DNA from 3 places in the Dryocola mayonis genome. Region 2 is predicted to be linked to each of the others. Evidence: predicted binding sites of a transcription regulator. Region 2 holds the regulator's gene; each other region holds the start of a gene.
The links. The regulator Fur, encoded in region 2, represses iron uptake genes when iron is present. The targets are predictions, from matches to a motif close to ATAATAATGAGAACNACTATCAA.
Positions count from the first base shown of each region.

Region 1: fes (enterochelin esterase) is a predicted target of Fur. The motif match lies at 1,901-1,923, and genes of this name have one in related genera.
Region 3: fepD (Fe(3+)-siderophore ABC transporter permease) is a predicted target of Fur. The motif match lies at 1,541-1,563, and genes of this name have one in related genera.

Region 1 covers NZ_CP150452.1:1,134,834-1,139,788, forward strand. The annotation lists gene WLO32_RS05495 (TonB-dependent siderophore receptor) at 1-1,707, opposite strand, end outside; gene fes (enterochelin esterase) at 1,983-3,209, shown strand; gene WLO32_RS05505 (MbtH family protein) at 3,213-3,431, shown strand; partial or broken gene WLO32_RS05510 (enterobactin synthase subunit F) at 3,443-4,955, shown strand, end outside.
Region 2 covers NZ_CP150452.1:1,272,579-1,277,533, forward strand. The annotation lists gene chiP (chitoporin ChiP) at 1-1,275, shown strand, start outside; gene fur (ferric iron uptake transcriptional regulator) at 1,395-1,847, opposite strand; gene fldA (flavodoxin FldA) at 2,143-2,673, opposite strand; gene ybfE (LexA regulated protein) at 2,854-3,135, opposite strand; gene ybfF (esterase) at 3,271-4,047, opposite strand; gene seqA (replication initiation negative regulator SeqA) at 4,233-4,787, shown strand; gene pgm (phosphoglucomutase (alpha-D-glucose-1,6-bisphosphate-dependent)) at 4,810-4,955, shown strand, end outside.
Region 3 covers NZ_CP150452.1:1,141,683-1,146,637, reverse strand. The annotation lists gene fepB (Fe2+-enterobactin ABC transporter substrate-binding protein) at 1-215, shown strand, start outside; gene entS (enterobactin transporter EntS) at 216-1,472, opposite strand; gene fepD (Fe(3+)-siderophore ABC transporter permease) at 1,598-2,605, shown strand; gene fepG (iron-enterobactin ABC transporter permease) at 2,602-3,594, shown strand; gene fepC (iron-enterobactin ABC transporter ATP-binding protein) at 3,591-4,391, shown strand; partial or broken gene WLO32_RS05510 (enterobactin synthase subunit F) at 4,446-4,955, opposite strand, start outside.

The sequences.
Region 1 (4,955 bases), 140 kb from region 2:
CGGCGCGTAGCCCGCTTCGATCTTATCGCGGTAGTCGTTGCGGAACCAGGTCACGCCGGCCAGCCAGCCTTCGTGTTTGAACTCAAGGCCGATCTCTTTGTTGATGCTGGTTTCGGCTTTCAGGTCGTCGTTACCCATCATATAGCAGCCGACGCCGGTGCCGCTGGCGTAGCAACCCTGACCCTTACTGTAGAGGATATAGTTCGGGTTAGTCTGGTACAGGCTCGGCGCTTTATAAGCGCGGGCGATGCCCATTTTCAGGGTGAAGTCGTCGCCGAGGCCCTGGGAAAGGTTCAGAGACGGGCTCCAGTTGTTGCCCACAATGCTGTGATGATCGAAGCGAAGAGCCGGGGTCAGCATGGTGCTGTCGGTCAGCTCCATGTTGTCTTCCGCGAACAAAGAGAAGATCTCCGCCTGGCTGTAAGGGCTGCGGCCGGTGCTGTTGTAGCCCGGAATAGCGCCGCCCATAAAGGTCTGGCCGTTGGAGGTCTGATCCTTCATGCGCTGCTGGTTCCATTCGGTCCCAAGCGTCAGGTTCTGGTTGACCATCAGATCAAGCGGGATATTCACTTCGCTGTGCAGCAGCACGTCGCTGAGATCGATATCCTTGAATTTGTCGCTGGCGAAGATGCCTTCGGTGCCGCCGGCGAGGCCTTCCTGCATGCGCGAGTTGCGGGTGTGCTCATACTGCACCCAGTTGCTGGTGGTCAGCCCGCTGTCCCAGCCGCCGTTCCAGGTCAGGGAATAGGTCTGGCGATAGAGACGGTTGGTCTCGTTGCCGTAGTTATCCTTCACGATCTGGTTAGTGTTGGTGTTCTGGGTATCCCCCGCGTACAGGTTGCCCTGGCGGCTGTAGCCCGCTTCGAGTTCCAGAGACTGCATCGGCGCGAAGTCCCAGCGCACGACGCCGTTGAGATCTTTATTAATCACCCCTTCGCGGCCTGCCGGCAGGGTATCGGCATAAATGCCGGTGCGTTCGGACTGATGGCCCTGGTTGATGTCCCAGGCGTCGGCCTGGGTTTTATCCAGGTTGCCGTACAGGCGGAAGCTGAAATCCCCGCCCAGCGGGCCGTTCAGGCTGAAGTTGGTACGTTTGGTCGAGCCTTCGTCTTTGTGTTCAGGCGCGTTCAGATAGGTGTTCCAGGAGCCGTGCCACTCGCCGCTGCCTTTTTTGGTGATGATATTCACCACGCCGCCCGCCGCGCCGTTACCGTAGCGAGCCGCGGCCGGGCCGCGGATCACTTCAATGCGCTCGACCATTTCAGGCGGCACCCAGCTTGCGTCGCCGCGCGTATCGCGCTCGCCGCGCCAGCCGAGGCGCACGGAGTTGCGGCTGGTCACCGGCTTGCCGTCGATCAGGATCAGGGTGTTTTCCGGGCCCATGCCGCGAATATCAATCTGGCGATTGTTGCCGCGCTGGCCGCTGGTGGAGTTGCCGGTGAGGTTAACGCCCGGCATGGTGCGGATGATTTCAGAGATATCACGCGCCGGAGGGCGCTTTTTGATTTCTTCCGCGGTGATGGTGGACACGCCCGGCGCCTGCAGGTTCTGCTCGGCGGCCGTCACCACCATGGTGTCTTCGTGAGCGGCGTTCTGTGTGGTTTCTTTGCTATCAGCAGCGTTATCTTCCGCGACTGCCGGAAGCGCAACGCTGTAAATTCCCATGTTGATGAGCATCAACAGGGAATACTGGATCTTCTTATTCATTATGGTGGCCTGCTTTTCCGCTGCTCTCTGTGCCGTCCTTGCCCAGTGGGCCCGAGCGCAGCATGGATGTCAGTGACTCATACCGGGCGCGCGTCAATATTGAATAACAAGGCAATATTTTTCAGACAGCCCGGCAACTTATTGTTTTCGCTCGACAGCCCGTAGCCTAAAGCGCGCAAATACGCTATTGCAAATGCAAATAATTATCAATAGTATTATCGATATATTTCGATAAGATAAAAATTATTCCATTAATAACATGGGGTTATGTATTGGTGGTTCAGGTGCGGATGGGAAGTGAAAGCTGGTGGCAGGGGATAGCGGCGCAGCGCGGGCCGTCGGTCAGCTGTGAAAAAGGGGGAAGTTGCACGGTAACTTTCTGGTGGCGCGATCCGGCCGGAGACGAGCGCGCCTCAGCCATCAAACGCGTGTGGATTTATATCACCGGCGTGACCGATCACCATCAGCGCTCCCGTCCACAAACGCTGGAGCGCGTAGCGGGCACCGACGTCTGGCGATGGCAAACGGAGCTCACCTCGACATGGCGCGGTAATTATTGTCTGATCCCCTCGCTCAACGAAGAGGACTTTCCCGCCGCGGCTTTTGCCGGCGAAGAGCCGGAGCGTAACGCCCTGCGCGAAGGCTGGCGTAAACTGCTGCCGCACGCGATTGCCGACCCTTTCAACCCGGACAGCTGGAAGGGCGGGCGGGGGCATCCCGTCTCGGCGCTGCATCTGCCGGATGCGCCAGCTCAGCCGGGGTGGGATAACCCGGCGGCGTCATGGCAACCCGCGCAATGCGTGACCTGGCGTAGTAAGCGGCTTAAAAATCAGCGGCGCGTGTGGGTTTTCGCCACGGGCGATAGCGCGCCGGGCCGGCGCCCGCTGGCGATTTTGCTCGACGGGCAATTCTGGGCGGAAGGGATGCCCGCATGGGCCGCCCTGCAGGCGCAGACCAACGCAGGCGCGCTGCCGGAAGCCGTTTACGTGCTGATAGACGTTATCGATAACGCGCGCCGCGGCCAGGAGCTTCCCTGCAATCCGGACTTCTGGCTGGCGGTGCAGGAAGAACTTCTCCCCCAGCTGCGCGAAAAAACCGTATGGAATAATAATCCCCGGACGACGGTCGTGGCCGGGCAGAGCTTTGGCGGATTGTCATCGCTGTATGCCGGGCTGCACTGGCCGGAAACGTTCGGCTGCGTGTTAAGCCAGTCCGGTTCCTACTGGTGGCCGAAGCGCGATCCCCAGCAGCAGGACGGCCTGCTCATCAGGCAGCTACAAGAAGGGCAAATCAAGCCCGCGCCGCTGCGCATTTATCTTGAGGCGGGCATACGGGAACCCCTTATTCATCGGGTAAACCTGCGCCTTTATCCCTTACTACAACAAACACAGCGAGCTGTTTTCTACCGTCAGGTTGATGGTGGACACGATGCGCTTTGCTGGCGCGGCGGCCTGCTCGACGGGCTGGCCTGGCTCTGGCAGGCCCCGATCAGACAGGAGTAAGGCATGGAATACACTAATCCTTTTGACGCCCCGCAGGGTCGTTTTTTTATTCTCGCAAACGCTGCCAGGCAGTTCAGCCTGTGGCCAGAAAACTGCGCGCTGCCCGCCGGTTGGCAGGTGGTATGCGAGCCCGCGTTGCCGGAGGCCTGCAACGGCTGGCTTAAGGACAACTGGACGAATTTACAACCGGCCTCTTTTGCTGAGCAGGGAGGTGCGAAGTGAGTGACGCGCTGATGGCAAACCCCGTGGAACAACAAACCGACACGCTGCCGCTGGTGGCCGCGCAGCCCGGCATCTGGATGGCGGACCAGCTGTCCCCGCAGCCCAACGCCTGGAGCGTGGCCCACTACGTTGAGTTAAACGGAGAGGTCGACGAAGCGCTGCTGTGCCGGGCGATTATTGCCGGCATGACGGAAGCCGATACCCTGCGCATGCGCTTTGGCGAGGTGGACGGCGAAGCCCGCCAGTGGATAGATCCTGCCGCCGCCTTCACGGCGCCGATCTGCCGCGATCTTCGTCATGAGGCCGATCCGCAGGCCGCGGCGCAGGCGTTTATGCGTGACGATCTCGACCAGGATTTGCGCCTTGCAAGCCAGAAACCGCTTTACCATCACGAGCTGCTGCGCCTGAGCGACACGCGCTGGTTCTGGTATCAGCGTTTTCATCACCTGGTGGTTGACGGCTTCAGCTTCACCGCCATCACCCGCCGAATCGCCAATATTTATACGGCTTACCGCCGCGACGAGCAGCCGGAACCCTCTCCGTTCACGCCGTTTAGCGAAGTGGTGGCGGAGTATGAACGCTACCGCGAAAGCGACGCGTGGAAACGCGATGCGGCGTTCTGGGCAGAGAAAGCGCGCCAGCTGCCGGCGCCCGCCACGCTTTCCACCCGGCCGCTCACCGGACAGGGTTCGACCACGAGGCTTATCCGGCAGTCGCTGAGTTTTGACCGCGAAGATTTCCGCAGGCTGGTAAACGGCAGCGGTCTGACCGCCGCAGATATGGCGCTCGGCCTGGTCGCGCTATGGCTTGGGCCGCTTAAGCGGACGCGCCGACTATTCCGCCGGCTTTATCTTTATGCGCCGTATCGGCTCAAGCGCCCTGTGCGCAACCGGCCCGGTGCTGAACGTACTGCCGTTCGGGGTACGCATCCAGCCTGATGCCACGCTGCCCGAGCTGGCGCAGGAGCTGGCCCGCGAGCTGAAAGGAATGCGCCGTTATCAGCGCTACGACGCCGAGCAAATCCAGCGCGATTTGGGGCAGGTTTCCAGCGGCGAACCGCTGTTTGGCCCGGTGCTGAACCTGAAAATGTTCGATTACCGCCTCGATTTCGCCGGCATGGAAGGCATTACGCACCAGCTGGCCTCCGGCCCGGTGCGCGATGTGGAAATTGCGCTGTACATCAGCGAACAGGGCGACTTCTCACTCGAACTGCTGGCAAATGAGGAACGCTACGAGGCGCAGACCTTGCGCCAGCATATGGCCCGCCTGCCGCTGCTTTTACGCCAGTTCGCGGCCAACCCCGCGCTGCGCTGCGTGGATGCCGAACTGCTGCATGACGCCGAAACGGCCCTGCTGGAAAGCGTAAACCATACGCAAATGCCGGTGCCGGCCACTACCTTAAGCGCCCTGATAGCGGAACAGGCGCAGCGCACGCCGGATGCCCCGGCGCTGGCGGACGAAAACCATCGGTTCACCTATCGCCGCATGCGCGAGCAGGTGCTGGCGCTGGCCGCAGAATTAATC
Region 2 (4,955 bases):
ACCGGCGGTATTTATTACTGGCAGCGTGAGCGTGACCGTAAAGACGTTAATACCAGTAAATACGAAACCAACCTTTCCCATTCGACCTGGAACGCCAACCTGGATTTCCAGTCCGGCTATGTGGCCGATATGTTTGGTCTGGATATTGCGGCCTTTACCGCGATTGAAATGGCGGAAAATGGCGACAGCGGGCACCCGAACGAAATCGCATTCTCATCAAAAAATAAAGCCTATGACGAAGACTATTCCGGCGACAAGAGCGGAATCAGCCTTTATAAGGCGGCGGCGAAATTTAAATACGGGCCGGTTTGGGCGCGGGCGGGCTACATTCAGCCAACCGGCCAGACTTTGCTGGCTCCGCACTGGAGCTTTATGCCGGGCACCTATCAGGGCGCTGAAGCCGGCGCCAGTTTCGATTACGGCGATGCGGGCGCGCTGAGCTTCTCCTATATGTGGACGAACGAATATAAAGCGCCATGGCATCTGGAGATGGACAAGTTCTATCAGAACGACAGGCACACCAAAGTCGACTACCTGCATTCAATCGGCGCAAAGTATGACTTCAAAAACGATCTGGTGCTTGAGGCGGCCTTCGGTCAGGCAGAAGGGTACATTGACCAGTACTTTACCAAAGCAAGCTACAAATTTGATATCGCTGGCAGCCCGCTGACCACCAGCTACCAGTTCTACGGGACCAGGGACAAAGTCTCAGACGGCGGCATTAACGATATTTACGACGGCACAGCCTGGCTGCAGGCGCTAACCCTCGGTTACAAAATTGGTCAGGTCGACCTGCGTCTGGAAGGAACCATGGTGAAGGCCGAAGGGCAGCAGGGGTTCTTCCTGCAGCGTATGACCCCAACCTATGCCTCCTCAAACGGGCGTCTTGATGTATGGTGGGATAACCGCTCCGACTTTAACGCCAACGGCGAAAAAGCGCTGTTCGCGGGCGCGATGTATGACCTGAGCAACTGGGATCTGGCCGGCTGGGCGGTGGGCGCATCTTACGTTTACGCCTGGGATGCAAAACCCAGCTCCACGCCAACGACCGATGGCTACTACGACGCCGATCGCCGTCTGAAGGAATCCTCTTACAGCCTCGATGCGTCATATACCGTTCAGGATGGCCGAGCGAAAGGCACGCTGTTTAAGCTGCACTTTACCCAGTATGACAACCATTCCGATATCCCAAGCTGGGGCGGCGGCTACGGCAACATCTTCCAGGATGAGCGCGACGTGAAGTTCCTCGTTATCGCACCTTTCACTATCTTCTGATGGGCAGCCGGGCGCAAAAGCGCCCGGCTTGTTAAGTTTCTCTGGCCCATAAAAAAACCGGTGAGTTTCCTCACCGGTTTTTTGTCTCTGCTTTCCCGAAGGGAAAGCAAGAGTGCGGATTACTTCTCGCTGATTTCGTGGGCGTTTTCGTCGGTACGGCAGTCGCCTTCGGCGCAGTGGCCATACAGGTAAAGACTGTGGTTAGTCAGCCGAATCCCGTGGCGGGTCGCGATTTCACGCTGGCGGGCTTCGATTGAATCATCGCTGAATTCAATGACTTTGCCGCAGTCCAGGCAAATCAGGTGGTCGTGATGATGCTGCTGAGTCAGTTCAAAAACCGACTTGCCGCCTTCGAAATTATGGCGGGTAACGATACCCGCGTCGTCAAACTGGTTCAGCACGCGGTAAACCGTGGCCAGACCAATCTCTTCACCCATATCAATCAGACGTTTGTATAAGTCTTCCGCACTGACGTGATGGTTAACCGGTCCCTGCAACACTTCAAGGATTTTTAATCGCGGAAGCGTGACTTTCAGGCCGGCCTTCTTTAATGCGGTGTTGTTGTCAGTCATGCGGAAATTGTCCTGTTGCTTAACGTTATGCTCGGACTCGTTGAGCGTTAAGTGAATGCGTTTCATTATATACCCTTCTTTTGAGGGTATAGTACAGCCACGTCTAAATAGAAACTGTAAGTTAAAGCATAACAGCTAAAAAATCGTGGCTGAGTCACCCTTTGCTGGCGGTGCAGCAAACGCGACCTGTGGGGTATTGTACAGGGATAGACAAAAAAGTTACAAAAATGTAGCGATTATTTTCATTGGTAATGCCTATCAATACGGCGCAAACCTTGGCCTGCGCCGTTACGCATCAGGCGTTGAGGATATCGGCCAGGTTGAGCTCTTCCGCAACCTGCCTGGTCCATTTCTCCACGCGCTCGGCGGTCAGCTCCGGCTGACGGTCTTCATCAATGGCCAGGCCTACAAAGTGGTCGTCGTCAGCCAGACCCTTCGACGCTTCGAAGTGGTAGCCCGCCGTCGGCCAGTGGCCTACGATTGCCGCGCCGCGTGGTTCAATGATGTCGCGAATGGTGCCCAGCGCGTCGCAGAAATATTCCGCGTAATCTTCCTGATCGCCACAGCCGAACAGCGCAACCAGCTTGCCGTTGAAATCCACTTCTTCAAGAGTCGGGAAGAAGTCATCCCAGTCGCACTGCGCTTCGCCATAGTACCAGGTAGGGATGCCCAGCAGCAGAATGTCGAACCCTTCGAGATCTTCCTTGCTGCTTTTTGCAATGTCACGCACTTCAGCAACATCTTTACCGAGCTGTTTTTGAATCATTTTTGCGATATTTTCGGTATTACCGGTATCGCTGCCGAAAAAAATGCCTACGATTGCCATGAGTTAAATAACCTCTTGAAACTTAATGGTATGGTGGCGGAGAATTGCCCACAGATGGGGCAATGATAGCAGAACAGGTCAGGGTGCGGAAACAGCTATCACAGCGCTGTGCACAGTCTGCAACATGATGGCGCTTTAAGCGCCGTTTTTTATTTGATGACGGGGCGAAATAGCGAACGGCTAGCTCAGATGCTGCTTTAGCTGGGCTAATAACATCTCTTCAATCAGCTCGCTGCGGCTGATGTTTCTGGCTTCAGCAAGTTGGTTAAGGGCATCCACCGCTTCGTTGTTGAGTTTCAGCTCAACGCGCTTCAGGCCGCGTACTTTATCGCGTTTGAGCTGGTTACGTTTGTTGATGCGCAGCTGCTCATCTCGCGTTAGCGGATTGGTTTTTGGCCGCCCCGGGCGACGCTCGTCCGCGAACAGATCTATTGTAGTACGGTCCGTTTGTTCTTTTGCCATGATTAGAGTACTGACAGGAAATTCGGGATGCTGCGAGCAGAATGCTCCGGCGCATTTAAGCGCGCCATCATACATCAGGGAGTCCGGCGCGCCAACGCGTTAGCCGCATCTTGCGGCCGGTCGGTCTGTTTTTAATCAGTTTTTGGCGCAATCATCGATAAAACGGTGAACGGCGCGTAAAACCGCTTCCGGTTTCTCGGCGTGAACCCAGTGTCCTGCGCCGGCAACAACGTGCGCCCGCGCCTGCGGGAACTGGGCCAGCAGCGCGTCCCGGTGCGTTTCATCTACATAAGGCGAAGCGCCGCCGCGGATAAATAAGGCGGGACCGTCCCAGGCGGGAACAGGCTGCCAGCCGACGATATGCTCATACTGCTGCCACAGCGCCGGCACGTTGAACTTCCATTCGCCTTCGGCAAAGGATTTCAGCAGAAACTGAATCACGCCTTCTTCCTTTATATGCTCGCGCATTAACGCGGCGGCCTGCTGGCGGCTTTTCGCACCGGCGCGGCTCACGGCGTTAATAGCGGCAAAAATTTCATCGTGGCGCCGCACCTGGTAGTCAACCGGCGCGATATCAATCAGCACCAGCTTATCAATGCGCTCAGGGGCGATAGCGGTTAAAGCCATAGCCACTTTACCGCCCATGGAATGGCCGATAATTATCGCCTGCTCAAAACCGTATTCGTCCAGGGTTTCCAGCACGTCGCGCGCCATCGCAGGATAATTCATCTCATCGCTGCGGGGAGACTGGCCGTGGTTACGCAGATCGATTTGCAGCAGCGTATGATCCTGCCCCAGATCCCGGGCGAGCACGCCGAGGTTGTCAAGGCTGCCAAACAGGCCGTGAATGAGAACGATAGGGGAATTGCTAGTCGATTGTTGCGCAGTTTGCAGGCGAGCGTTTAATTTCATGGCAAAGTTCTTTTTTTTGATTCGTAGGGTTAGGGTATCATGAAGCTATTCCTGCCGCAGTGCCGCAAACATTCAGTTTAATCTGGCTTTATCAGGCGGCACCTGTTTGGCGCTACCCGCTGTTGGGATTTGCTCCTATAATCCCAACGACTTGTATTCAGAATAAGATATCGCACTGGATGAAGATGAAAACGATTGAAGTTGATGACGAGCTGTATCGCTATATTGCCAGCCACACGCAACACATTGGCGAGAGCGCGTCCGATATTTTACGGCGTATGTTGAAATTTACCGCCGGTCAGACTCCCGCAGCGACCACTTCCCCGACGGCGAACTCCGCACCCTCTGCGGCAACACCTGCTTCCGAAGAGAAACCCGTGAATCGGGCGCGCGATCGCGTGCGCGCCGTGCGTGAGTTGCTACTCTCTGATGAGTATGCGGAGCAAAAGAAAGCCGTTAATCGTTTCATGATGGTGCTTTCAACGCTCTATCAGCTGGATGCAAAAACCTTTGGCGAAGCCACCGAGTCTTTGCACGGCCGTACCCGCGTCTACTTTGCCGGCAACGAGCAAACGCTGCTGGCTAATGGCAATCAGACCAAGCCAAAACACGTTCCGGGTACGCCATACTGGGTTATCACCAATACTAATACGGGCCGCAAATGCAGCATGATTGAACACATCATGCAATCAATGCAGTTCCCGGCGGAATTGATTGAGAAGGTTTGCGGCACTATTTAATCTGCGTCAAAAGGAAGGGCCAATGGCTAACCACAACCGTGCAGGTCAACCTGCGCAACAGAGCGATTTGATTAACGTAGCCCAGCTAACGGCCCAGTACTACGTGCTGAAACCAGAAGCGGGCAATAGCGAACACGCGGTGAAGTTCGGCACCTCCGGCCACCGCGG
Region 3 (4,955 bases), 130 kb from region 2:
AGAACCTCGCGGCCGGCCTGAACGGCGAAAGCCTGTTCCTGTTCGCAGGCGACGAAAAAGATGCGGACGCCCTGCAAAACGACCCTTTGCTTGCGCATCTGCCGGCGGTGCAAAACAAGCGCGTTTATCCTCTTGGCACCGAAACGTTCCGTCTTGATTACTACAGCGCAAGCCAGGTGCTTACGCGCATGACGGAGCTGTTCGGCAGCAAGTAATTATTTCGCCGTCGCCGCCTCGGCTTGCGTCGGGGCGGCCTGCTGGTAACGACGCAGCTGCGTCAGCACCACCGCCAGCGCCACGCCAATTAAGGCCAGCACCAGCCCGCCCGAGCTTGCCGCCGCAGCCGGCGTCATGGCGACGGTCATCCCGCCCAGAATCGCCGCGCCAATGGCGTCGCCCGTGACGTTTTGCGCCGTCCATAAGCCGTTGATGCGGCCCAGCATGCCGTCCGGCGTCAGCGTCTGAATCAGGGTGTATTGCAGCAGGGAGCTGATGGCGCTGAGATAGCCAAAGAGCGCAAGGCACGCAAGCCCGAGGCCCCAGTACGGCATCAGGCTAAACAGGCCAACAGAGATAAACGACACTATGCCGCTTGCCAGCATAATCACGCCGGGACGGGCATGATGGGCGATGCGTCCGCTGGTCAGCGCGCCAATCGCCGCGCCAAGGGGCACGGCGGCGTACATCAGGCCGATTTGTCCGGCGCTCATCTGCCAGTGGCCCGCCAGCGCCGGGTACAGCACCCGCACGGCGCTCGCCATGGTCAGCAGGGCGCCAACCAGCGCAATACCGCCGATAATCGGATGGCCGAGCAAAAAACGCAGCCCGTTGAGTAAAGAAAGCAGAGGGTTTTCCCGCGCCTGTGCAGGCGGCGGCAACAGCGGCAAACTCAGCAGCGGAATTAAGGTGACGAAAGTGCCGATGGAGGCCAGGCCGTAGTTCCACACCACGCCGCCGGATGCCAGCAGCAGGCCGCCGATCATCGGGGAAATAACCGAGCCGAGGCGCACCGTCAACATGGTTATCGCCCCCGCCTGCATCAGGTTTTCACGGCCGACCAGCGCGGGCGTCGCCGCCAGCAGCGCGGTGACGCCAATCGCGCCGAAGAAGCCGTCCCACACGCCGAGCAGATAAATAGCGGCAAGCGAAGGCTCCGGCAGCGCGGCGTTAATCGTCAGGCCGATAAAGCCTACACCGCAGGTTGAGCGCGCCAGCAAAATAAGCCGGCGGCGCTCGTGGCGGTCCGCCAGCACCCCGCCCATCATCAGCCCGACGAACATCGCCCCGCCCGTCAGCGTCACCGCAAGGCCCACCTGCAACGAAGAGCCCGTCAGCGTTTGGATCTGCACCGGCACCGCCACGCCCAGCAACCCCAGCGAGACGATGGAAATAAAACGAGCGAGAAACACGGCGCGAAAGGCCGGATGGGTCTTCAGCAGGCTGAGATTTAACAACAGAGAATTGCGGTTCATTACATGACCTTAAAACGAATTTTTCTTTCCGGGTGCGTGGCGGCTCATGCTAACATAAACAAATAAGAGTGATAATGATAATAACTATCATTTAATTTCACGCAGAGTAATTTTCAGGACGAGATATGTCGGTTTCACGGTTATCGACGCGCATCGCGGTGCTGTCGATCCTGTTTTTTTTGCTGCTATTGATGGCTACTTTCAGTTTGTTGTTGGGCGCGAAGCCGCTGCCGGTTGAGGTGGTGCTGGAGGCGCTCGGCGGCCAGTGTCAAAGCGCAGACTGCACCATAGTGCTGGATGCGCGGCTTCCACGAACGCTGGCGGGTATTCTCGCCGGCGGCGCGCTGGGCCTCGCCGGGGCGCTGATGCAAACCCTCACCAGAAATCCCCTCGCCGATCCCGGCCTGCTTGGCGTTAATGCCGGGGCCAGCTTTGCCATCGTTGCCGGCGCGGCGGTGTGGGGCCTGACCTCTCCTTTTGCCCTGCTCGGGCTGGCGTTTTTCGGCTCGCTCGCGGCGGCGCTGGTGGTGGCGTTTACCGGCAGCCAGGGAGGCGGGCAGCTCAGCCCGGTTCGCCTGACGCTCGCAGGCGTGGCGCTGGCCGCGGTGCTGGAAGGCCTGAGCAGCGGCATCGCGCTGCTCAATCCCGTGGTATACGATCGGCTGCGCTTCTGGCAGGCCGGCTCGCTTGATATCCGCACCCTTGCCACGCTGAAAATTATTCTCCTCCCGGTGCTGGTGGGCTGCGCTATCGCGCTGCTGAACGGCCGCTCGCTTAACAGCCTGAGCATGGGCAACGACACCGCTACGGCGCTGGGCAACAGGGTGGCGCGTACGCAGCTGTCTGGTTTGGTCGCCATTACGCTGCTGTGCGGAAGCGCCACGGCGGCGGTGGGGCCAATCGCCTTTATCGGACTGATGATGCCGCATCTGGCCCGCTGGCTGGTTGGCGCGGATCACCGCTGGTCCCTTCCCGTTACCCTGCTGGCTACACCTGCCCTGCTGCTGCTTGCCGATATCACTGGCCGTATGCTGGTGCCGGGCGAGCTGCGGGTGTCGGTGGTCAGCGCCTTTATCGGCGCGCCGATGCTTATTTACCTGGTGCGCCGCAGGCGCAAGGGGGCCGGACTATGATTCGTCTCTCTGCGCGTCTGGTTATCATCTGCCTGCTGCTGCTTTTGTTCAGCCTGACGCTCGGCGTCTGGAGCCTTGGCAGCGGGGTGCTGCCGCTTTCCGCAGGCCAGGTTATTGAGGCGTTGTTCGGCTACGCCCCGCGCAACGTTTCCCTGGTCGTCGTCGAGTGGCGCCTGCCGCGCGTACTGATGGCGCTGTTAATCGGCGCGGCTTTAGGCGTGAGCGGCGCAATCTTTCAGTCGCTGATGCGCAACCCGCTCGGCAGCCCGGACGTGATGGGCTTTAACACCGGCGCCTGGAGCGGCGTGCTGGTCGCCATGGTGCTGTTCGGCCAGCAGCAGACGACCATTGCCGCCGCCGCGATGGCGGGCGGGATCGCCACATCGCTGGTGGTGTGGCTGCTCGCCTGGCGCAACGGCATCGAAACCTTCCGCCTGATTATTATCGGCATCGGCGTACGCGCCATGCTGGTGGCGTTTAACACCTGGCTTTTGCTGCACGCGTCGCTGGAAACCGCGCTCTCCGCCGGGCTGTGGAACGCCGGCTCGCTCAACGGCCTGACCTGGGCGAAAACGCTTCCCGCCGCCCCGCTGATGCTGCTGGCTCTGGTAGCCGGCGCGCTGCTGGTGCGCCGCATGCGCCTGCTGGAGATGGGCGACGACAGCGCCTGCGCGCTGGGCGTCTCCGTTGAGCGTTCGCGCCTGGCGCTGATGCTAACCGGCGTTATCCTCACCGCTGCCGCCACCGCGCTTGCCGGGCCGATTTCGTTTATCGCGCTGGTGGCGCCACATATTGCTCGTCGCCTGAGCGGGACTTCCCGCTGGGGACTGTTGCAGTCCGCTTTATGCGGCGCGGCCTTATTGCTCGGCGCGGATCTCTGCGCCCAGCATCTGTTTATGCCTTACCAGCTGCCGGTAGGCGTGGTGACCGTCAGCATCGGCGGCATTTACCTTATTGCGTTGTTGATTCAGGAGTCCCGTAAGAAATGAGCCAGATATCCACCCCGCCGCGTCTGCATGGCGAACAGCTTACTCTGGGATACGGCACTCACGTAGTGGCCGACGGGCTGACCGTCGCCATTCCTGACGGGAAGTTCACCGCCATTATCGGCCCGAACGGCTGCGGCAAATCCACCCTGCTGCGCACCCTGAGCCGCCTGATGAAGCCCATGGCCGGCCGGGTGTGGCTTGACGGCAATGAAATTCACCGTTTCGCCACCAAAGAAGTGGCGCGCCGCATCGGGCTGCTGGCGCAAAACGCCAGCGCGCCGGGCGATATCAGCGTGGCTGAGCTGGTGGCGCGCGGACGCTACCCGCACCAGCCGATGTTTACCCGCTGGCGCGAAGAGGACAGCCAGGCCGTCGCCCGCGCCATGCAGGCGACGCATATTGAAGAGCTGGCCGATCAGCCGGTCGATACCCTGTCCGGCGGCCAGCGGCAGCGCGCATGGATTGCGATGGTGCTGGCGCAGGAGACCTCCATCATGCTGCTGGACGAGCCGACCACCTGGCTTGATATCAGCCATCAGATTGATTTGCTGGAGCTGCTGAGCGAGCTGAACCGTGAGAAAGGCTACACCCTGGCGGCGGTGCTGCATGATTTGAACCAGGCCTGCCGCTACGCCACGCATCTTATAGCCCTGCGGGACGGGAAGATTGTCGCTGAGGGCGCGCCGGAGGATATCGTCACGCCCGAGCTGATAGAAGCGATTTACGGCCTGCGCTGCATGATTATTGAAGATCCGGTGGCCCATACGCCGCTGGTGGTGCCGCTGGGACGCAGATAAAAACACGCACGACACCGAATAAGACACCCTCTCCCCGGGAGAGGGTGTCTTCCGCTATTTCAGCGCCAGCACCCGCTGCAATACCGGCCCTATCTCAGTGAAGGCAGCCGGGGAAATGATATCTACGTGCGCGCAGTCCAGCCGATGGATATCCAGCTGCGCTATCCACGGCGCCCAGGTTTTTTGCGGATCCATGCCTTCCGGTAAGGTACGTTCCGCCACAAACAGCGTCGCTTTGCCGGCGAAAGGCACGCTATGCGCGGTGGTCAGCAGGCGCACGGCGTCGCCGTAGTTGCCTTCGATGGCCTGGAATAGCGTGTCGGACGCCTGCCCCTGCTGCGCCGCAACAAAAGCCTCACGCTCGCGGTTGATCTCCGCCAGCACTATTGGATCGAGCTCGTTCGCCCCTTTTTCCGCCCAGTTCTGCGTTTCCGGCGGCCAGGTATCAAGCAGGCCGAGGAAGGCGACCTCTTCCCCCGCGGCGGCAAGCCTTGCGGCGATGCCCTGCGCAAGCGTACCGCCAAGAGAATAGCCCATCAGATAATAAGGCCCGTGGGGCTGCAG